2 regions of the Streptomyces sp. NPDC005485 genome follow, and region 1 is predicted to be linked to the other one. Evidence: riboswitches for the same ligand, from Rfam matches in the RefSeq annotation. Region 1 holds a riboswitch; the other holds the start of a gene.
The links. A riboswitch is a leader RNA that binds a small molecule or an ion and turns the genes downstream of it on or off. The one in region 1 is predicted to bind glycine.
Positions count from the first base shown of each region.

Region 1 (10,561 bases):
AGTTCAGCAGCGTCTTCGACGGTACGGCCGCGTTCGTACGACTCATCGGGCTGGTGGCGCGGACGCAGCTCACGCTCAGCCAGATCGATGCGCGGATCCCGCGGGCCCACGTCCTCAAGCGCGATCTCGCGACTCCCTGGGCGGTCAAGGGACTTGTGATGCGCCGGGTCGTGGAGGAGGCCGGGGAGCGGTTCGTGGACACCACCGACGGCGTGCGGGTCGTGGAGACCGACGGGCGCTGGGTGATGGTGCTTCCCGATCCGGCCGAGGCGGTCACCCATCTGTGGGCCGAAGGACCCGACGACGCATCCGCGCAAGCGCTGCTCGACGAGTGGTCGTCCGTGGTGGACAGCGCCGGGCGCTGAGCACGCGCGCGTGCCGGACAAGTGCCCCCAAGGGGGCCTGTCCGGCACGCCGGTGGGGCCATTCGGAGGTAGCGCCCGCGACGTGCGACGATGTGCGGCATGCCGCAGCAGCCCCCCGTTCGGAGCACCCCCGCGCGCCCCGCGCGCCCGGATGCCTCCATGTCGCTGCTCACCAACGTCATGGACCACAGCCTTGACGACGGATACGCCGAAGCAGCGGCCCGGAAGCAGGCCGAAGGCGCCGGGGGCATGCCCAAGACGGTACGGGCGAAGCTCGGTCTGGCCGTCGGTCTCGTACTGGCGGCTCTCGTGGTGACCGTGGGAGCGGCGAACGCGCGGATAGCGGCCCCTGTGGTCGCCAAGGAGCGCGAGGAGCTCATCGACCGCATCGAGCGGGAGACGGACGCGGCGGACAAGCTCGAGAGCAGTGTCGACACCCTGCGCGACGACGTGAGCGCGCGCCAGCGCGAGGCGTTGAAGAAGGACGGCGGGGGCCAGACCGATGTGGTGGACATCCTGTCGGGTGCCACGGAGGTGCACGGCCCCGGCGTAAAGCTTGTCGTGAACGACGCCAAGGAAGCCAGCACCGGCGGTGACGGCGATCCGCGTGAGACCTCCGGGTTCTCCGACACCGGACGGGTCCGCGACCGCGACATGCAGCGCGTCGTCAACGGGCTCTGGGAATCGGGCGCCGAGGCCGTCGCGATCAACGGGCAGCGGCTGACGGCACTGTCGGCGATCCGGGCCGCGGGCGACGCCATACTGGTCGACAACAAGCCACTGGTGCCGCCGTACACCGTGCTCGCGGTGGGGGACGGCAAACGGCTGAGCACGAAGTTCCAGAACAGCGCCGACGGACAGTATCTGCATGCGCTGCAGGAGAACTACGGCATCCGGACCAGCATCTCCGTGGAGAGTGACGTCCGGCTGCCCGCCGCACCGAGTGTGATCGTACGTACAGCACAGCCGAGCACAGAGAAGGGCACATCGTGATCGCCGTACTGGGCCTCGTCGTGGGAGTCGTGGCTGGACTGTTGGTCCGGCCCGAGGTTCCGGCGGTCGTCGAGCCTTACCTTCCGATCGCCGTCGTGGCGGCGCTCGACGCCGTGTTCGGTGGCCTGCGTGCCATGCTCGACGGCATCTTCGACGACAAGGTCTTCGTGGTGTCGTTCCTGTCGAACGTGGTCGTGGCCGCGTTGATCGTCTTCCTGGGCGACAAGTTGGGTGTCGGCGCCCAGCTGTCCACGGGTGTCGTGGTGGTCCTCGGTATCCGGATCTTCTCCAACGCCGCGGCGATCCGTCGGCACGTCTTCCGGGCGTGAGGCCGATGAGCAACGACGACGAGACCCCGAAGAACCGGCTGCGCGAGGAACTGCCCGAGGAGGTCCCGGCCCCCGAGGTCGCGCAGGCCGAGCGGGACGAGAAGGCCCCGGAGCCGTCGCTGACCGGCCGTCAGCGGCTCGTGCAGGGGATCTGGCCGCCACGCATGAGCCGCGCCCAACTCATCGTCGCGGTGCTGCTGTTCGGCCTCGGCTTCGGTCTGGCCATCCAGGTCGCGTCCAACAGCGACAGTGGAAGCGCCCTGCGTGGAGCACGTCAGGAAGATCTCGTACGCATTCTCGATGAACTCGACAACCGTACGCAGCGTCTTGAGGACGAGAAGCAGGGTCTGGAGGACCAGCGCACCGAGCTGGAGACCAGCTCGGACCAGGCCGAGGAGGCTCGCAAGCAGACGGTCGAGAAGGAGAAGCAACTCGGCATTCTGGCGGGCACGGTGGCGGCGCAGGGGCCCGGCATCACGTTGACGATCAACGACACGAAGGGAACGGTCGAAGCGGACATGCTGCTCGACGCGATCCAGGAGCTGCGCGCGGCCGGTGCGGAGGCGATCCAGGTGAACGGCGTACGCGTCGTCGCCGGCACCTATCTGACGGACGCCGACAAGGCAGTCAAGGTCGACGGGAACAAGATCACCCAGCCCTATCGTTTCAAGGTCATCGGCAAACCGCAGGATCTCGAACCGGCGCTGAACATCCCCGGAGGTGTGGTGCAGACGCTGGAGAAGGAGCAGGCCACCGTCACGGTGGACCGCTCGACGAAGATCGTCGTGGACGCCTTGCGACCGGCGAAGCGGCCTGACTACGCTCGGTCGTCCTCCCGGTGAACCGGCGGTGCATGGGGGTTGTCGGGCCCGGGCATGAGGTTGCGGGGGGTCGGCGCACCGAATGGGTGGTGCGTGGTGGAAACTGTCTGGTGGACACGGACGTTGTGAAGATGTCCGGGTCGACCGGCGGTGAGTGCAGTCAGGGTTCGTCCTGCCCCACGGGCGGGTCTGTTTCGGTCAAGGGGAATCGCCCGTGAAGTTGTTTGCGAAGTTGTTCGGCAAGAGCGCGCGAGAGGGCAATGACAACGCGTCCGCCCGTCATCGCGCACCGCGCCCCGGTGAAGAGGGCCAGAGCGGTGAGCGTCCGCTGTTCCGGGACCAGGTATCCGGCCCGGGTGGTGACATTTCCGGTGGTCAGGGCGCGCCGTCTGTTGACCCTGCCCAGTCCGGCCGCATAGGTTTCGGGGAACCGTCAACCTCAAGTACGGGTGGAGGGTTTGCCTCCGATCCGTATGCGTCCCATGCCCCTGGAGGGCAGCCGCGGCAGGAGGATCCGTCCATGTCGGCCCTGGTGTGTACGAGGTGCGGGAACCGCAACGCGGAGAACAGCCGGTTCTGCTCCAACTGTGGTGCGCCGCTGCGGCCCGGAGTGGCCGCCGAGCGTCCGTCCGAGACGACGTCCACGATCTCCATCTCCGGTCTTGAGGCCTACGACGCCGAGGTGACGGGGCAGACGGCGTCGCCGGCGCTCTCTCCGGAGGCGCAGGCGGCCGTAGACGCGCTGCCGCTCGGCTCGGCGCTGCTGGTGGTGCGTCGCGGTCCGAACTCGGGCAGCCGCTTCCTGCTGGACGGCGAGCTGACCACGGCGGGGCGTCATCCGCAGAGCGACATCTTCCTGGACGACGTGACGGTGTCGCGTCGCCATGTGGAGTTCCGTCGCGGTCCGGACGGGGCGTTCACGGTGGCCGACGTAGGCAGCCTCAACGGTACGTACGTCAACCGGGAGCGGATCGACTCGGTCGCGCTGTCCAACGGCGACGAGGTGCAGATCGGCAAGTACCGGCTGGTCTTCTACGCGAGCCAGCGGGGCATCTGACCGTCCTCCGGACCCGGTCCGGAGGGATCCCCAGGAAGGTCCATGCTTCAAACACCGAGCGGCGGTGCGGGTAGCGGCACCGCCGCCGCGGACAGTGGGCTGATGAGCATCGGCACGGTGCTCAATGCGCTGCGCGACGAGTTCCCCGAAGTCACCATCTCCAAGATCCGCTTCCTGGAGTCGGAGGGGCTCATCGAGCCGCAGCGAACCCCTTCGGGGTATCGCAAGTTCAGTGCCGCCGACGTCGAGCGGCTGGGCCACGTCCTGAGGATGCAGCGGGATCACTATCTGCCGCTGAAGGTGATCCGCGAGCATCTCGACGCCCTGGAACGCGGTGAGCAGGTGCGCCTGCCGTCCCTGGGGCGCCAGCGCGACTCCGGCGACGCGGAGCCCGCTGTCGACCTCTTCGGTGAGGCCGAGACGCCCACCGTCGCGCGGGTGGGGCGGGCCGAGCTGCTCGCCGCCGCCGAGATCGAGGAGCAGCAGCTCGAGGAGTGGGAGTCGTACGGGCTCGTCGCACCGCTGCCGGACGGGGCCTACGACGCCGAGGCGGTGACGGTCGCCTCGCTCGTCGTCGAGTTGGGGCGGTTCGGGATCGAGCCGAGGCATCTGCGGGTCATGAAGGCGGCGGCCGACCGCGAGGCGGGCCTTGTCGACCAGGTGGTGGCCCCACTGCGGCGCCACCGCAATCCGCAGACCAGGGCGCACGCGGAGGCCCGGACGAAGGAACTGGCGGGCCTCGCGGTGAAGCTGCACGCCGCGCTGGTGCAGACCGCGCTCGGCGTACGGCTGCCCTGAACCGGAGTGCCGGCCGACGGCCGGATCGTCCACCCGTTCTGTGCCCGACTACCCAAACATCCCGGGCACGGCCTAGGGTTGCTGTGTGAACGAGCTCGATGTCGTAGGTGTCCGGGTCGAAATGCCCTCCAACCAACCGATCGTGCTCCTGCGTGAAGTGGGAGGCGACCGCTACCTCCCCATCTGGATCGGGCCGGGGGAGGCGACGGCGATCGCCTTCGCACAGCAGGGCATGGCCCCCGCGCGACCGCTGACCCACGACCTGTTCAAGGACGTGCTGGAAGCCGTCGGTCAGGAACTCACGGAAGTACGCATCACCGATCTGCGTGAGGGCGTCTTCTACGCGGAGCTGGTGTTCGCGAGCGGGGTGGAAGTGAGCGCCCGGCCGTCCGACGCCATAGCGTTGGCGCTGCGCACCGGCACGCCGATCTACGGCAGTGACGGAGTGCTCGATGACGCCGGCATCGCGATCCCGGACGAGCAGGAGGACGAAGTGGAGAAGTTCCGCGAGTTCCTCGACCAGATCTCGCCCGAGGACTTCGGGACCAACAGCCAGTGAGGCCGCCGGGCGACAGGCGGCCGGATTGGCAATTGCCTGCGGCCAGTGTGGCGTGCTGCCGTCCGTCGTCAGAGCATTCGGCTAGCCTTTCCCCGCGGTGGAGCACGGGAAACCACTCCTAGGGTGATTATCACTCGGCGTGCCGAGTGTGGCGATCGTTGACGCGCCCCTGGTGACTGCCTACCGTCGAGAGGGCAGGTCAAGGACGGAGGTCGGCGTGAGAAGCAGCGGCGACGGTACGGCTGGGGGTGCCCCCGGACGCAGTCTGGGGGAGAGCGGCCCGTACCCGCTTCACGGCAGCGCGGCCGGTCATGTTCCGCAGCGGCCGACGGCAGTGTCCGGCGAGGGAGGGGCCGTTTCCGAGGAGATCGGGTACCGCGGTCCCACGGCGTGTGCTGCCGCGGGCATCACCTATCGGCAGCTGGACTACTGGGCCAGAACAGGTCTCGTCGAGCCCAGCGTGCGGCCCGCCTACGGGTCGGGGACGCAGCGTCTGTACAGCTTCCGGGACGTCGTCGTCCTGAAGATCGTGAAGCGCTTTCTCGACACCGGGGTTTCGCTGCAGAACATCCGCACGACCGTCCAGCACCTCAGGGAGCGCGGCTTCCGGGATCTGGAGCGGATGACGCTGATGAGCGACGGCGCGACCGTCTACGAGTGCACCTCGCCGGACGAGGTCCACGCGCTGCTCCAGGGCGGCCAGGGCATCTTCGGGATCGCCGTGGGCGTGGTGTGGCGGGACGTGGAGAGCGCACTCTCACAGCTGCACGGGGAGCGTGTGGACACCGGCGAGACGCTGGTCGGGCCCAATCCGGCGGACGAACTGGCGCGGCGCCGCAATCGCGCGGTCTGATACGTCTGACAGCCGGCATCGGCAGGGAACGGGATCAGCGGAGTGTCCTGACGTCCGGGATCAGCAGGTTGTGCGGGATGATGCCCCGGCGTGCCGGGGCATTGTCAGTGGCGTAGGGCAGCATCGGAGATGTGAGAACCACGCCCACGATCCTGCATCTCGACATGGATGCCTTCTTCGCCTCGGCAGAGCAGGCAGCCAAGCCGAGCCTGCGCGGGAAAGCGGTTGTGGTGGGCGGGCTCGGGCCGCGCGGTGTGGTCGCCACCTGCTCGTACGAGGCACGGGTTTTCGGGGTGCATTCGGCGATGCCCATGGCGCAGGCACGCAGGCTCGCGCCGAACGCCGCGTACCTGGTGCCGCGCTTCGGGCTCTATCGCGAGGTCAGCGAGCAGGTGATGGGGCTGCTGGGGGCGCTGTCGCCGCTGGTGGAGCCGCTCAGCCTGGACGAGGCGTTCGTGGACCTGGAGGCCGGGGGGACGGCCTGGGACGAGCGGTCGGCGCGTTTGACCGGGGCGAAGCTGCGCGCGGACATCCGGGCTGTGACGGGGCTGACGGGATCGGTGGGACTGGCCGCCTCGAAGATGCTTGCGAAGATCGCCTCGGAACAGGCGAAGCCCGACGGGCTCGTCGTGATAGAGCCGGGCACCGAGCGGGCGCTGCTGGGGCCGATGTCGGTGCGCACCCTGCCGGGCGTCGGTCCGGCGACCGGGGACCATCTGCGGCGGGCCGGGATCGGCACGGTCGAGGAGATCGCCGAAGCGGGCGAGGACGAGCTCGTACGGCTGCTGGGCAAGGCTCACGGGCACGCGCTGTACGCCATGGCGCTGGCGCACGACGAGCGCCCCGTGGTGGCCGAGCGGGAGACGAAGTCGGTCTCGGTCGAGGACACGTACGACGTGGACATCCACGACCGGGTCCGGGTCGGCCTGGAGGTGCAGCGGCTCGCCGACCGATGTGTGCAGCGGCTGCGCGGCGCGGGCCTGTCGGGGCGGACGATCGTCCTGAAGGTGCGGCGGTACGACTTCTCGACGCTGACCCGCTCGGAGACGCTGCGCGGGCCCACGGACGACACGGCGGTGGTCCGGGAGGCGGCTGCGCGGCTGCTGGAGGCCGTGGACACCACGGGCGGTGTGCGGTTGCTGGGCGTCGGGGTGTCGGGGCTTGCCGACTACACGCAGGAGGACCTCTTCGCGCAGGCGCAGGCCGCAGCGGGGGAGCGGGCGGCGCAGGAGCATCCCGAGGAGGAGCCAGCGGAGGAGGCCGCGGTGGAGCAGGTGCCGGTCGCCGAGCGGCGCTGGCCCGCGGGGCACGACGTACGGCATGCCGGGTACGGGCACGGCTGGGTGCAGGGCAGCGGGCTCGGGCGGGTCACGGTGCGGTTCGAGACGCCGTACTCCGAGCCCGGGCGCGTGCGGACGTTCCGGACCGACGACCCGGATCTGGAGCCGGCGGACCCGCTGCCGTTGGTGGCGCGAAGACCCGAGGAGCCCGGGCCCGCGACTGCGGAGGCGGGATCTCAGGTCTCTTCGGTGCCCGCGAGCCGGCCGAAGTCGAGGTCCGGTGGAAACGGGGGCGGGGAGGCCACGTCGAGTCCGTAGTGGTGGTAGAGCTGGATCTCCTGCTCCGGTGAGAGATGGCGGCCGACGCCGAAGTCGGGAGCGTCCTTGATCAGGGCTCGCTCGAAGGGGACCCGGAGGGTGCCCTCGACGAGCTCGCTGGGCTCCAGGGGCACGAAGGCGTCCCTGCTGAACAGGCCGGTGCGTATGGCCGCCCACTCAGGAACGCCGGTCGCGTCGTCGAGGTAGACCTCGTCGATGGTGCCGATCCTGGTGCCGTTGCGGTCGAGTGCCTTGCGGCCGATCAGGTTGCGCGGATCGATGTCGGTCTGCACGGGCCCTCCACTTGGTCGCAAGTCATCCGTAAGCACTACAAAAGAGCACATTGGGCGAGGTGGCCACTCGAAGGCTCGTGCGTTGTCCCCGCTGGTAGGCTGGCACCGGCTGCTGACCCCGTGCGGGAGAGTCTCCAGACATCATCGGAGACGCCGAAGGAGCAAATCCTCCCCGGAATCTCTCAGGCCCACGTACCGCACGGACGAGGTCACTCTGGAAAGCAGAGCGGGTGTCAACGGCTCCCGCTCTCACCGACGGTGAAAGCCGGAGCGTCGAGCACAGTGGACGGTCCGGTGAAGCTCTCAGGTTGAGATGACAGAGGGGGAGGCCGTCGGGGTACCCGTGCCGTGGTGCCCCTCGAAGGTCGTATCGACCAGGAGGCCTCCGTAATGACCGCCAGTCGCATTCCGCTCTCCGAGCTCGAACAGGGCATCCCCTTCGAGCAGCGCCACATCGGCCCCGACCACGAGGCCCGGGCCAAGATGCTCGCGCAGGTGGGATACGGCTCGCTCGACGAGCTGACGGCCACCGCGGTACCGGACGTCATCCAGAACGCCGACGCGCTCGGCCTTCCCGGTGCCCGCACCGAGGCCGAGGTCCTCGCCGAGCTGCGCTCCCTCGCCGACCGCAACCAGGTCCTCGGTTCGATGATCGGCCTCGGGTACTACGGCACCTTCACGCCTCCGGTGATCCTGCGCAACGTGATGGAGAATCCGGCCTGGTACACCGCGTACACGCCGTACCAGCCGGAGATCTCGCAGGGCCGCCTGGAGGCGCTGCTGAACTTCCAGACCGTCGTCGCCGAGCTGACCGGACTGCCGACGTCGGGCGCCTCGCTGCTCGACGAGGGCACCGCTGCCGCCGAGGCCGTGGCCCTGTCGCGACGGATGGGCAAGAACAAGAAGGGCCTCTTCCTCGTCGACGCGGACACCCTGCCGCAGACCGTCGCCGTGATCCAGACGCGCGCCGAGCCCACCGGTGTCGAGGTCGTCGTCGCCGACCTGAGCGGCGGCATCCCCGCCGAGCTGGCCGAGCGCGACATCAACGGCGTGCTGCTCCAGTACCCGGGCGCCTCCGGTGCCGTACGTGACATCAAGCCGGTCATCGACCAGGCGCACGAGCTCGGCGCGGTCGTCACCGTCGCGGCCGACCTGCTCGCCCTCACGCTGCTCACCTCGCCCGGTGAGCTGGACGCCGACATCGCCGTCGGCACGACGCAGCGCTTCGGTGTCCCGATGGGCTTCGGCGGCCCGCACGCCGGTTACATGGCGGTGCGCGAGAAGTTCGCGCGCAGCCTGCCCGGGCGGCTCGTGGGTGTCTCCGTCGACGCCGACGGCCACAAGGCGTACCGGCTCGCCCTGCAGACGCGGGAGCAGCACATCCGCCGGGAGAAGGCCACCAGCAACATCTGTACGGCTCAGGTGCTGCTCGCCGTGATGGCCGGCATGTACGCCGTCTACCACGGGCCGCAGGGGCTCAGGGCGATCGCCCGGCGCACCCACCGCTACGCCACGATCCTCGCCGGGGGTCTGAAGGCGGGCGGCGTCGAGGTCGTGCACGGCTCCTACTTCGACACGCTGACCGTGCGGGTGCCGGGCCGCGCCGCCGAGGTCGCCGCCGCCGCGCGCGACAACGGTGTGAACCTCCACCTCGTCGACGCCGACCAGGTCTCGATGTCCTGCGACGAGACCACCACGCGGGCCCAGCTGGACGCCGTCTGGAGCGCGTTCGGCGTCGAGGGCGACATCGAGGCCCTGGACGCTGCGACCGAGGACACGCTGCCGGCCGACCGGCTGCGCACCGACGAGTACCTCACTCACCCGGTGTTCCACCAGTACCGCTCCGAGACGGCGATGCTGCGCTACCTGCGCAAGCTGTCCGACCGCGACTACGCGCTGGACCGCGGCATGATCCCGCTGGGCTCCTGCACCATGAAGCTCAACGCGACCACCGAGATGGAGCCGGTCACCTGGCCCGAGTTCGGCCAGCTGCACCCCTTCGCGCCGGCCGAGCAGGCGCAGGGCTACCTCACGCTCATCCACGAGCTGGAGGATCAGCTCGCCGAGGTCACGGGCTACGACAAGGTCTCGCTCCAGCCGAACGCGGGCTCGCAGGGCGAGCTGGCCGGGCTGCTCGCCGTGCGCGGCTATCACCGCGCCAACGGTGACGAGCAGCGCACCGTCTGCCTCATCCCGTCCTCCGCGCACGGCACCAACGCCGCGAGCGCCGTGATGGCCGGCATGAAGGTCGTCGTCGTGAAGACCGCCGAGGACGGCGAGATCGACGTCGAGGACCTGCGCGCCAAGATCGAGCAGTACCGCGACGAGCTGTCGGTGCTGATGATCACGTATCCCTCGACGCACGGAGTGTTCGAGGAGCACGTCGCCGACATCTGCGCCCAGGTGCATGAGGCCGGCGGCCAGGTGTACGTCGACGGGGCCAACCTCAACGCCCTGGTGGGCCTTGCCAAGCCGGGTCACTTCGGCGGCGACGTCTCGCACCTGAACCTGCACAAGACGTTCTGCATCCCGCACGGCGGCGGCGGCCCGGGCGTCGGCCCGGTCGGTGTGCGCGCGCACCTGGCGCCGTATCTGCCGAACCACCCGCTGCAGCCCGCCGCCGGTCCGGAGACGGGCGTCGGCCCGATCTCGGCCGCGCCCTGGGGCTCCGCGGGCATCCTGCCGATCTCCTGGGCGTACGTCCGGCTGATGGGCGGCGAAGGTCTCAAGCGCGCCACGCAGGTGGCCGTGCTGTCCGCGAACTACATCGCCAAGCGCCTGGAGCCGCACTACCCGGTGCTGTACACCGGCCCCGGCGGGCTCGTCGCCCACGAGTGCATCATCGACCTGCGCCCGCTGAGCAAGTCGACCGGTGTCAGCGTCGACGACATCGCC
Region 1 covers NZ_JBEXDZ010000209.1:3,105-13,665, forward strand. Annotated here, with positions in the region: gene ABZS97_RS39895 (mannose-1-phosphate guanyltransferase) at 1-365, shown strand, start outside; gene ABZS97_RS39900 (DUF881 domain-containing protein) at 456-1,358, shown strand; gene ABZS97_RS39905 (small basic family protein) at 1,355-1,687, shown strand; gene ABZS97_RS39910 (DUF881 domain-containing protein) at 1,693-2,529, shown strand; gene ABZS97_RS39915 (FHA domain-containing protein) at 3,029-3,565, shown strand; gene ABZS97_RS39920 (MerR family transcriptional regulator) at 3,608-4,363, shown strand; gene ABZS97_RS39925 (bifunctional nuclease family protein) at 4,449-4,922, shown strand; gene ABZS97_RS39930 (MerR family transcriptional regulator) at 5,140-5,775, shown strand; gene ABZS97_RS39935 (DNA polymerase IV) at 5,907-7,373, shown strand; gene ABZS97_RS39940 (PRC-barrel domain-containing protein) at 7,292-7,666, opposite strand; glycine riboswitch at 7,780-7,874, shown strand; gene gcvP (aminomethyl-transferring glycine dehydrogenase) at 8,057-10,561, shown strand, end outside.

Region 2 (10,561 bases), on a different contig from region 1:
AGTTGTCCAGGGTGAAGTAGTCCCACCAGACGAGGGTGGTCGCGCCCGGCTTGTCCGAGCCGCAGGAGGCCAGGGCCCCACCGAGGCCGAGGGCGGCTGTTCCCGCGCCTGCGGCACGCAGGAAGCCGCGGCGGTCGACGGTGTACGACATGCTCCACTTCCACTCTGTGATCGGGGCTCGCGCGGATCGTGCGGGCCTTCGGACCTGCGGACGTGCGGGCGTGCGGGCGTGCGGGCGTGCGTCAGAAATCGAAGTCGTCAAGATCCGGGAATTCCGATTCGGGCTCCGAACCGGGCACCGGACGGCAGGGCCCGGTACTGGCGCGAAGGGTGATCAGAGGCTTCAGCAGGACGTGCCGGGGAGCCGAGCCGGGTGAGGCGAGGCGCTTGACCATCAGGTCGACGGCGACCCGGCTCATCTCCCGGGCGGGTATCTCGGCCGCGGTGAGCTGCGGGCTCACCTGTTCCGCCCAAGGGCTGGCCGCCACCCCGACGACCGAGAAGTCACGCGGCACGCTGCGGCCGTGACGCGTCAGCCCGCGGTACACGCCCTCCAGAGCGGCCTCGTTCATGGTGACCAGAGAGGTGGTTGCCGGGTCGTCCAGCAGGATCCGCTCCACGACCGCCTCCCCCGAGGCGAGGTCGTCACCGCAGAGGTAGGAGTGCGGAGAGAGTCCCAGCTCCGTCATGGCCGCGCCGTAGCCCTCGTCCCCGAGGCGCGCCAGCCCGTAGCCGCTGTTGAACAGTTGCTCCGATCTGTTGACGAACGCGATTCTGCGGTGGCCGAGGTCGGCGAGGTGCCGAACGCAGCCGCCTGCCAGGCCGGCGAAGTCCAGGTCGACCCAGCCGGCCTCCTCCGCCCTGCGGTTCCTGCCGATGGCGACGAAGGGGAAGGCCACCTTGCTGAGGTGTTCGACGCGGTCGTCCTCCCGTCGGATCTCCATGACGATCACGCCGTCCACCCGTCGCTCGTCGACGATCCGCCTGAACGAGGGATCGCTCTGCGAGTCGCCGGGGGAGAGCAGCAGGTCGTAGCCGTGCGGGGTGGCGGCCTCCGCGAGCCCGCCGATGAAGGCGAGCTGCATCGTGGTGTATTCGCGCCCGCGGCCGGCCGGCGGGTAGAGCAGACCGAGCGTGTGCGTACCGCCGGCCTCGGCGGCGCTCGCGTGCGCGGCGGGCTCCGGGCTCGGGTCGCCCGTGTGCTCGGTCATGGTCAGCTGACCGGGAGGAGCTGCTCGGCCCAGATGGTCTTGCCCCGGGAGGTCTGCCGGGTGCCCCAGCCCTGGGTGAGCCGGGCGACCATGTGCAGCCCGCGGCCGCCCTCGTCGTAGGTGCGGGCGCGGCGCAGATGGGGGGCGGTGCTGCTGGCGTCGGAGACCTCGCAGATCAGCGTCCGGTCCCGGATCAGCCGCAGGCCGATGGGCACGCTTCCGTACCGGATGGCGTTGGTGACCAGCTCGCTCACCACCAGTTCGGTGACGAACGCCGCCTCCTCAAGTCCCCAGACGGCGAGCTGGCGGGCGGCCTGCGCCCGGGCGTCGGCGACGATCGCGGGGTCGGAGGGCAGGGCCCAGGCGGCGACCTGGTCGGTGTGCAGGGCACGGGTGCGCGCGAGGAGCAGGGCCACGTCGTCGTCGGGGCTCTCGGGCAGCAGCGACTCGAGTACGGCGTCGCAGGTGACCTCCAACGAGGGGACCGGGGAGGCCAGCACCGCGCACAGCCGGTCGAGGCCGAGGCCGATGTCATGGTCGCGCGCCTCGATCAGACCGTCGGTGCAGAAGGCGAGCAGACTGCCCTCGGGCAGCTCCAGCTCGGTGGCCTCGAAGGGCAGACCCCCGACGCCCAGCAGCGGCCCCGGGTTGAGTCGTACGACGCTGACCGTGCCGTCGGGGAGGACCAGCACGGGTGGCACATGGCCGGCGCTGGCGAGGGTGCAGACGCGGGCGACCGGGTCGTAGACGGCGTACAGGCAGGTGGCGCCGATCTCACCCGTGACGGCATACGGCTCGTTCGGGGCGGCGTCGTCCTTGTCCGAGGAGAGGTGCGTGACCAGGTCGTCGAGGTGGGTGAGGAGTTCGTCCGGGGGCAGGTCGACGTCGGCGAGGGTGCGCACCGCGGTACGGAGCCGCCCCATGGTGGCGCATGCCTGGATGCCATGGCCGACCACGTCCCCGACGACCAGGGCGACCCGGGTGCCGGACAGCGGAACCACGTCGAACCAGTCGCCGCCCACACCGGCCCCCGAGCCGGCCGGCAGATAGCGGTACGCGACCTCGACGGCCGTCTGCTCGGGCAGCTCACGCGGCAGCAGACTGCGCTGGAGGGTGAGCGCGTTGGTGCGCTCCCGGGTGTAGCGGCGCGCGTTGTCCACACCTACGGCCGCCCTGCCCGCCAGTTCCTCGGCGAGGATCAGATCGTCCTGCGCGAAGGGGGCCGAGGTGGTGCTCCGGGTGAAGACCGCCACCCCGAGCGTGATCCCGCGGGCCTGCAGCGGGACCGCCATGAGCGAGTGGAACCCGTGCGTCCGAACGCTGCTGCTGCGGGCCTCGTCCAGGGCGACCCACCGCCCGAAGTCGGGATCGTCCGTCCCGCTGAGCACCGGGCGGCCGGTGGCCAGGCAGCGGGCGGGCGGGGAGAACGCGGGATAGGCGTCGATCTTCCCGAGACCGACGCTCGCCTCGGGTACGCCCGCGGCGCGGGACTGGTGCGCCACCCGCCGAAGCATCACGGTGGCGTCGACCGGCCCCGGCACCGGCTCCTCCCCACGGGTCACGGAGTCGAGCAGGTCCACGCTGACGAAGTCGGCGAGCCGGGGGACGGCCAGATCGGCGAGTTCCTGCGCGGTGCGGGTCACGTTCAGAGTCGTGCCGATACGGGTGCCGGCCTCGTTCAGCAGGGCCAGCCGCTGCCGGGCCCGGTGCTGTTCGCTGCTGTCGAAGGTCGCGGTGCCGACTCCGCACACCTGGCCGGTGGAGGGATCCCTGACGGGCCACATCTCGATGATCCAGGCGTGCCCGCGGGCGTCGGGCGGAGCCGGAGTGAGGTGCTCGTAGCGCATCGGCCTGGCCTCCTCGGCCACCCGCCGGACGCGCCGCAGGAACCCCTCGTCGGTGTGGCCCCCGTCCAGGAGGTCGGGGTACGGCGACGTGCGCGGTGCGCCCTTCCGCGCCGGCTCGCTGCCCGAGGCGACCGCGTTCAGCTGCCAGGCACGCGAACCGGTGGCGTAGGTGGACAGGGCGATCGAGGCCTGGGCGAACGCCCACTCCATCATCTTCCTGTCGGGTCCCGACCCGGCGGTGTCCGACGTGGCGGTCACTACGAAACCCTGGGGCTTGCCGTCGCCGTCCAGCGAGGGATGGGCATGCAGAGTGACGTCGACGCGGTGGCCGTCCCGATGAAGGAGTGCGGCGGTGCCGCTCCATTCCTGCGAGTCGATCAGGGCGAGCCCGGCCGTCTCGGAGGACTCGCGCGTGGCGAGCAGCTCGGCCGCGGCATGCCCCACGACCTCCGCGGCGCGGTAGCCCAGCAGCCGCCGGGCACCCTCGCTCCAGCCCGTGACGATGCCTCCCGGGCCGACGGTGGCCGTGACGGCATCGGGCGACCACCCGTAGTGACCGGAACCCTGATCAGAAGCGGTCATACTTTCTCAATTCGCACCCGTGATGTCACTCACAGTCCCAGCGTGCGCGCCCTGCGGGGATAGGGCAAGTCAGCCTTGCGCGGTCCTGGCCCGGTGCGCCGGGCCCCTGCGGCTAGCACTCGATGATGTTCACCGCGAGCCCGCCCCGGGCCGTCTCCTTGTACTTGACGGACATGTCCGCGCCCGTCTCCTTCATGGTCTTGATGACCTTGTCGAGGGAGACCTTGTGGGAGCCGTCGCCGCGCATGGCCATGCGGGCGGCGGTGACGGCCTTGACCGCGGCCATGCCGTTGCGCTCGATGCAGGGGATCTGCACCAGGCCGCCGACCGGGTCGCAGGTGAGGCCGAGGTTGTGCTCCATGCCGATCTCGGCCGCGTTCTCGACCTGCTCGGGGGAGCCGCCGAGGACCTCGGCGAGCGCGCCCGCCGCCATCGAGCAGGCCGAACCGACCTCGCCCTGGCAGCCGACCTCGGCGCCGGAGATGGAGGCGTTCTCCTTGAAGAGCATGCCGATGGCTCCGGCGGCGAGCATGAACCGGACGACGCCGTCCTCGTCCGCGCCGGGCACGAAGTTCATGTAGTAGTGCAGGACCGCGGGGATGATGCCCGCGGCGCCGTTCGTGGGGGCTGTCACCACTCGCCCGCCCGCGGCGTTCTCCTCGTTCACGGCCATCGCGTAGAGCGTGATCCACTCCATGGCGTGCGCCAGCGGGTCGCCCTCGGCGCGCAGCTGGCGGGCCGAGACGGCGGCGCGGCGGCGCACCTTCAGGCCGCCCGGCAGGATGCCCTCGCGGGACATGCCGCGGGACACGCAGGCCTGCATGACACGCCAGATGTCGAGGAGCCCCTCGCGGATCTCCTCCTCGGTGCGCCACGCCCGCTCGTTCTCCAGCATCAGCGCCGAGATCGACAGGCCGGTCTCCCCGGCCAGCCGCAGCAGTTCGTCGCCCGTGCGGAAGGGGTACTTCAGGACCGTGTCGTCCAGCTTGATGCGGTCCTCGCCCACCGCGTCCTCGTCGACCACGAAGCCGCCGCCGACCGAGTAGTACGTCTTCTCCAGCACGAGGGCGCCGGCGGTGTCGTACGCGAAGAGCGTCATCCCGTTGGCGTGGTACGGCAGCGCCTTGCGGCGGTGCAGGACCAGGTCGTCGTCGTAGGAGAAGGCGATCTCGTGCGTGCCGAGGAGGTTCAGGCGTCCGCCGGTGCGGATCTCCTCCACGCGGATGTCCGCGCCCTCCACGTCCACGGTGCGCGGGGAGGCGCCCTCCAGGCCGAGCAGTACCGCCTTGGGGGTGCCGTGCCCGTGTCCGGTGGCGCCCAGCGAGCCGTACAGCTCGGCGCGTATCGAGGTGGCCCGGTCGAGAAGGTCCTCGTTGCGCAGGCGGCGCGCGAACATGCGGGCCGCGCGCATCGGGCCGACCGTGTGGGAGCTGGACGGGCCGATGCCGATCGAGAACAGGTCGAAGACCGAGATGGCCACGGGGGACTCCTAGGTGTGGTCGGCGGACGCCGTTGTCCGCCAGGGGTGACGCAGAGGGCAGTGCATACGGCGGGGCACCGCGCTCACCTTCCAGTGTGCGCGGTGCCCCGGACGTTCGTACGAAAGATACCGGTACGAGAGAAAAACGAGAAAAACCTCGTACGACGGAAAGCGAACGAAACTACTTCAGGCCGGGGTACAGCGGGTGCTTGTCGGCCAGAGCGGACACCCGGGCCTTCAGGGACCCGGCGTCGTGGGCGGGCTTCAGCGCCTCGGCGATGATGTCCGCGACCTCGGTGAAGTCCTCGGCGGTGAAGCCGCGGGTGGCGAGGGCGGGCGTGCCGATGCGCAGGCCCGAGGTGACCATCGGCGGACGCGGGTCGTTCGGGATCGCGTTCCGGTTGACCGTGATGCCGACCTCGTGGAGACGGTCCTCGGCCTGCTGCCCGTCGAGCTCGCTGTTGCGCAGGTCGACCAGGACCAGGTGCACGTCGGTGCCACCGGACAGGACGTCCACGCCCACGGCCTTCACGTCGTCCTGGACCAGACGCTCGGCCAGGATGCGCGCGCCGTCCAGGGTGCGCTGCTGGCGCTCCTTGAACTCGTCCGAGGCGGCGACCTTGAAGGAGACCGCCTTGGCCGCGATCACATGCTCCAGCGGACCGCCCTGCTGACCCGGGAAGACCGCTGAGTTGATCTTCTTCGCCAGCTCGGCGGTGGAGAGGATCACGCCACCGCGCGGGCCGCCCAGCGTCTTGTGGGTGGTCGTGGTGACGACGTGGGCGTGCGGGACGGGGTTGGGGTGCAGCCCCGCCGCGACCAGACCGGCGAAGTGCGCCATGTCGACCATGAGGTAGGCGCCGACCTCGTCCGCGATCCGGCGGAACGCGGCGAAGTCCAACTGGCGCGGATAGGCGGACCAGCCGGCCACGATCAGCTTGGGCCTGGACTCCTTGGCGAGCTTCTCGACCTCGGCCATGTCGACCTGGCCGGTGGCGTCGTCGACGTGGTAGGCGACCACGTTGTACAGCTTGCCGGAGAAGTTGATCTTCATGCCGTGCGTCAGGTGCCCGCCGTGCGCGAGGTTCAGGCCCATGATCGTGTCGCCGGGCTTGAGCAACGCGAACATCGCGGCGGCGTTGGCCTGGGCGCCCGAGTGGGGCTGCACATTGGCGTGCTCGGCGCCGAAGAGCGCCTTGACGCGGTCGATGGCGATCTGCTCGACCACGTCGACGTGCTCGCAGCCGCCGTAGTAGCGACGGCCCGGGTAGCCCTCGGCGTACTTGTTGGTGAGGACCGAGCCCTGGGCCTCCATGACGGCGACCGGAGCGAAGTTCTCGGAGGCGATCATTTCGAGGGTGGACTGCTGCCGGTCCAGTTCGGCGTCGACGGCGGCGGCGACGTCCGGGTCCAGCTCGTGCAGGGGTGTGTTCAGAAGCGACATGGGTTCTACGATCCTCAGCCGGCGGAGAAGGCGGTGTACTCGTCGGCGGAGAGCAGGTCGTCCGGCTCGTCCGTGACGCGTACCTTGAACAGCCAGCCGCCCTCGAAGGGCGCGGAGTTCACCAGCGACGGGTCGTTGACCACGTCTTCGTTGATCTCGGTGATCTCGCCGTTGACCGGGGAGTACAGGTCGCTCACCGACTTGGTCGACTCCAGCTCACCGCAGGACTCACCCGCGGTCACCGTGGAACCGACCTCCGGAAGCTGGGCGTAGACGACATCGCCGAGCGCGTTGGCCGCGAACTCGGTGATGCCGACTGTCGCGACGCCGCCCTCGGCGACCGACAGCCACTCGTGCTCCTTGCTGTAACGAAGCTGCTGGGGGTTGTTCATGGCCTGAATTCTCCTGTACGCAGGGGAGTGCTGGTGAATGGGGGACTGCAGGGGCTGCTGGTGAGCCGGGAAGCGGGGCGCGGGGTCGGTCCGGGCCCGCGGCCAGTGTCTACTTCCGGCGCTTGTAGAAGGGCAGCGCCACGACCTCGTACGGCTCGTGACTGCCCCGGATGTCGACCCCGACACCGGCGGTGCCCGGCGCGGCGTGCGCGGCGTCGACGTACGCCATCGCGATCGGCTTGCCCAGGGTGGGGGAGGGCGCGCCGGAGGTGACCTCGCCGATGACCTGGCCGTCGGCGACGACCTGGTACCCGGCGCGCGGGACCCGGCGGCCCTCGGCGATCAGACCGACCAGAACGCGCGGGGGCTCGGAGGCGGCGCGCTCGGCGGCGGCCTCCAGAGCCGTACGCCCCACGAAGTCGCCCTCCTTCTCGAACTTCACGACCCGCCCGAGCCCGGCGTCGAACGGCGTCAGCTCCGTCGTCAGCTCGTGCCCGTACAGCGGCATGCCGGCCTCAAGGCGCAGCGTGTCGCGGCAGGACAGGCCGCAGGGGACGAGGCCGACACCCTCGCCGGCCTTGGTCAGTGCCTGCCACAGCTCGACGGCGTGCTCGGGCTTCACGAACAACTCGAAGCCGTCCTCGCCGGTGTAGCCGGTGCGGGCGATGAGGGCGGGGACGCCGGCGACCGTGCCCGGCAGACCGGCGTAGTACTTGAGGCCGTCGAGGTCGGCGTCGGTGAGGGACTTCAGGACGCCGGGGGACTCGGGGCCCTGCACGGCGATCAGGGCGTACGCGTCACGGTCGTCGCGGACCTCGGCGTCGAAGCCGGCGGCACGTTCCACCAGGGCGTCCAGCACGACCTGCGCGTTGGAGGCGTTGGCGACCACCATGTACTCGTGCTCCTGGAGCCGGTACACGATCAGGTCGTCCAGGATGCCGCCGTCCGCCCGGCAGATCATCGTGTAGCGGGCGCGGCCGACGCCGACCGAGGCGATGTTGCCGACCAGCGCGTGGTTGAGAAGCGCTGCGGCCTCGGGGCCGGTGACGGTGATCTCGCCCATGTGGGAGAGGTCGAAGAGGCCCGCCTTCGTGCGGACGGCGAGGTGCTCGTCGCGCTCGGAGCCGTACCGCAGGGGCATGTCCCAGCCCGCGAAGTCGGTCATCGTCGCGCCGAGCGAGCGATGCAGGGCATCGAGCGCGGTCAGACGGGGTGCGTTACTGCTCATCGGTGGGGCTCCCAAGGCATGACGGCAAGGCAAGACGGCGAGGCGTTCCTCCCCATCTGTCATCGGAACCTGAGAGGTTCATCACGACCCCGCGAAACGGTGGACATGACTTGCACCTTGGGTGGGGCCGCCGGAGAGCGGCCCGCTTTTCAGATGTGCCTCGCCCGCGCGGTAACGGGGCCTGAGAGATTCAAGGGAGGGACTTGCTCCTTCGGCGTCCGGGCAGACGTACGTACCCGGAACTCTCCCGCGCGGATTCAAGCGGCCGGTATGCAGTTGGCGCGCACATCATTGCACGCGGTCGGCCGGCACGGCAGCGGTACCCCGCACAGCCGCCTGTAGCAGGGCTGTTGCAGGAAGAGGACGGAAAACAGAGGCACCGCGCATTACCTTCTCTTTACACTCGACGGGGATGGGGATCTCCAGACCCAAGGGGAGGACGATCACGGTGAACAGGACCTCGGCGTACCGGACCTCGGCGTATCGGACGACGTCGTACGCGACGACCTCGGGTGTCGCGTTGCCCGATCAGCCCGGCGCTCCGGCCCGGGAGGCGTGCGGTGCGCGGCCGGGAGCCGTCGTCCGTGATCTGCGCGAGCGCGCCGGACGCAGCCCGCACGGCCTGAGCTTCGGCGCGGCCGACCTCGTCGTCGTCACCGGGCTCCCCGGCAGCGGGAAGTCGACCCTGATGCGGCGTGCCGTCACGGGCGCCCGCGTCGACTCGCAGGACACCCGCGACCGCTGGGACGAGCGGATCGCCCGCCGGCTGCCGTACGCGGTCTACCGCCCCCTCGTCCGCCTCGCGCACTACGCGGGCCTGCGCCGTGTGCTGCGCTCCGGCACCGCAGCCGTGGTGCACGACTGCGGCACGCAGGCCTGGGTGCGCCGCTGGCTCGCCCGCGAGGCCCGACGCCGCGGCGGCACCCTGCACCTCCTGCTGCTCGACGTCACCCCGGACACCGCCCTGGAGGGCCAGCGCGAGCGCGGCCGAGGTGTCTCGCGGTACGCGTTCGCCCGTCATCGTGGCGCCGCCGCCCGGCTGTTGCGCTCGGTCGAGAACGGCGACCTCCCGGAGGGCTGCGGCTCGGCGGTGCTCATCGACCAGGACGCGGCGGACGTGCTGCGGCGGATCGACTTCGGCGGCTGAGCGGTCGGGCGGAGGTTTCGCAGCGGAGGGCTTCGTGTGAACCCATTAACCTTTCCAGCCGGAACAGTGGTTCGGAGCAGGCGGTAGGCAGATGGACATCCCGGCACAGGCGCACCCCCATCCGCACGGCGGTTGGCCCGGAAACGAGTTGGAGGAGGTGCTCGCCGCGGCCCTCGGGGTGCCCTCCGCAGGCGGCCGCATCGTCGAGGTCCTCGGCCGCAGCTTCCTCTGGATCCCGCTGCCCAACGGCGGCGGCCCGCACCAGGGCCCGCTCGACCTGCCGACGCTGGAGATCGAAGGGCAGGCGTACGTGCCCGTCTTCAGCTCCGAGGAACAGTTCCGCCAGGTCGTCGGCGGCCACATGTCGTACACGATCGCGCCCGCCGTCGAGTTCGCCCGCGGGCTGCCCCCGCAGGTCGGCATCGCCGTGAACCCGGACGGCCTGGTGGGCATCCCGCTGCCGCCCCTCGCGGTCGCCGAACTGTGCCGAGCCGGCCGGACCCCGCTGGACGGCACCGCGAGCGGCGCCCGGGTGCGGCTGTTCGAGCCGGACTGGCAGGAGGACCCGGTGGACTTCCTGGCCGCGGCCTCGGCGGAGTTCGCGGCGACCGGCCTGGTGCTGAGCGCCCGCCGCTGCCTGGCCGCCATCGAGACCTCCGACCCGGTGATGTTCATCGGCGTCGAACTGTCCGCCTGGGAGGCCGACCGCACGCTCCTGCTGGACGCGCTGGGCCGCGCGCTGGGCCGGGTGCCGGTGGGCCGCCCGGTGAACATGGTGTTCATGGACGTGGCGCAGGACCCGGTCGGCGACTGGATGCGCGAGCGGGTGCGGCCCTTCTACCAGCACGGGTACTGACCGCCCACCGGGAGGGGCACCGGCCGCGGGGAAAACGGCGCGGACACCTCCCGCGGTGTGCGTCAAGTCGCTGTCAGGATCGCCGCTTAAGCTGGTTTCATGGCTCGGTCGAAATGTTGACGAGTTCGTCGTGATGCCGGTGATGACGCCGGTTGCGATATCGGCTGTGATGTCGTGATGGTGGAGCGAAGGGGCGGTTGAAGGTGAGCGCGTCGGGCACGGCTGCGGCCGGGCAGGTCGAGCACATGCTGCGCCAGGTGACGCCCGGGCGTTACGACGCCTACGAGGCGCTCCTTCGCGCGCTCGCGACCCCGTCGTCCGGCCAGGTCTGGATGCTGCTCTGGCACGGCCAGGCCGGATCCCCGGACGCGCAG
Region 2 covers NZ_JBEXDZ010000010.1:46,856-57,416, reverse strand. Annotated here, with positions in the region: gene ABZS97_RS06065 (sugar ABC transporter substrate-binding protein) at 1-151, opposite strand, end outside; gene ABZS97_RS06060 (substrate-binding domain-containing protein) at 243-1,211, opposite strand; gene ABZS97_RS06055 (SpoIIE family protein phosphatase) at 1,214-3,640, opposite strand; gene ABZS97_RS06050 (L-serine ammonia-lyase) at 3,753-5,120, opposite strand; gene glyA (serine hydroxymethyltransferase) at 5,302-6,564, opposite strand; gene gcvH (glycine cleavage system protein GcvH) at 6,579-6,956, opposite strand; gene gcvT (glycine cleavage system aminomethyltransferase GcvT) at 7,066-8,184, opposite strand; glycine riboswitch at 8,344-8,444, opposite strand; gene ABZS97_RS06030 (AAA family ATPase) at 8,597-9,331, shown strand; gene ABZS97_RS06025 (enhanced serine sensitivity protein SseB) at 9,423-10,187, shown strand; gene ABZS97_RS06020 (enhanced serine sensitivity protein SseB C-terminal domain-containing protein) at 10,391-10,561, shown strand, end outside.
Region 2: it holds a riboswitch for glycine, as region 1 does, so the genes downstream of both, gcvT (glycine cleavage system aminomethyltransferase GcvT) here and gcvP (aminomethyl-transferring glycine dehydrogenase) in region 1, are expected to answer to the same signal.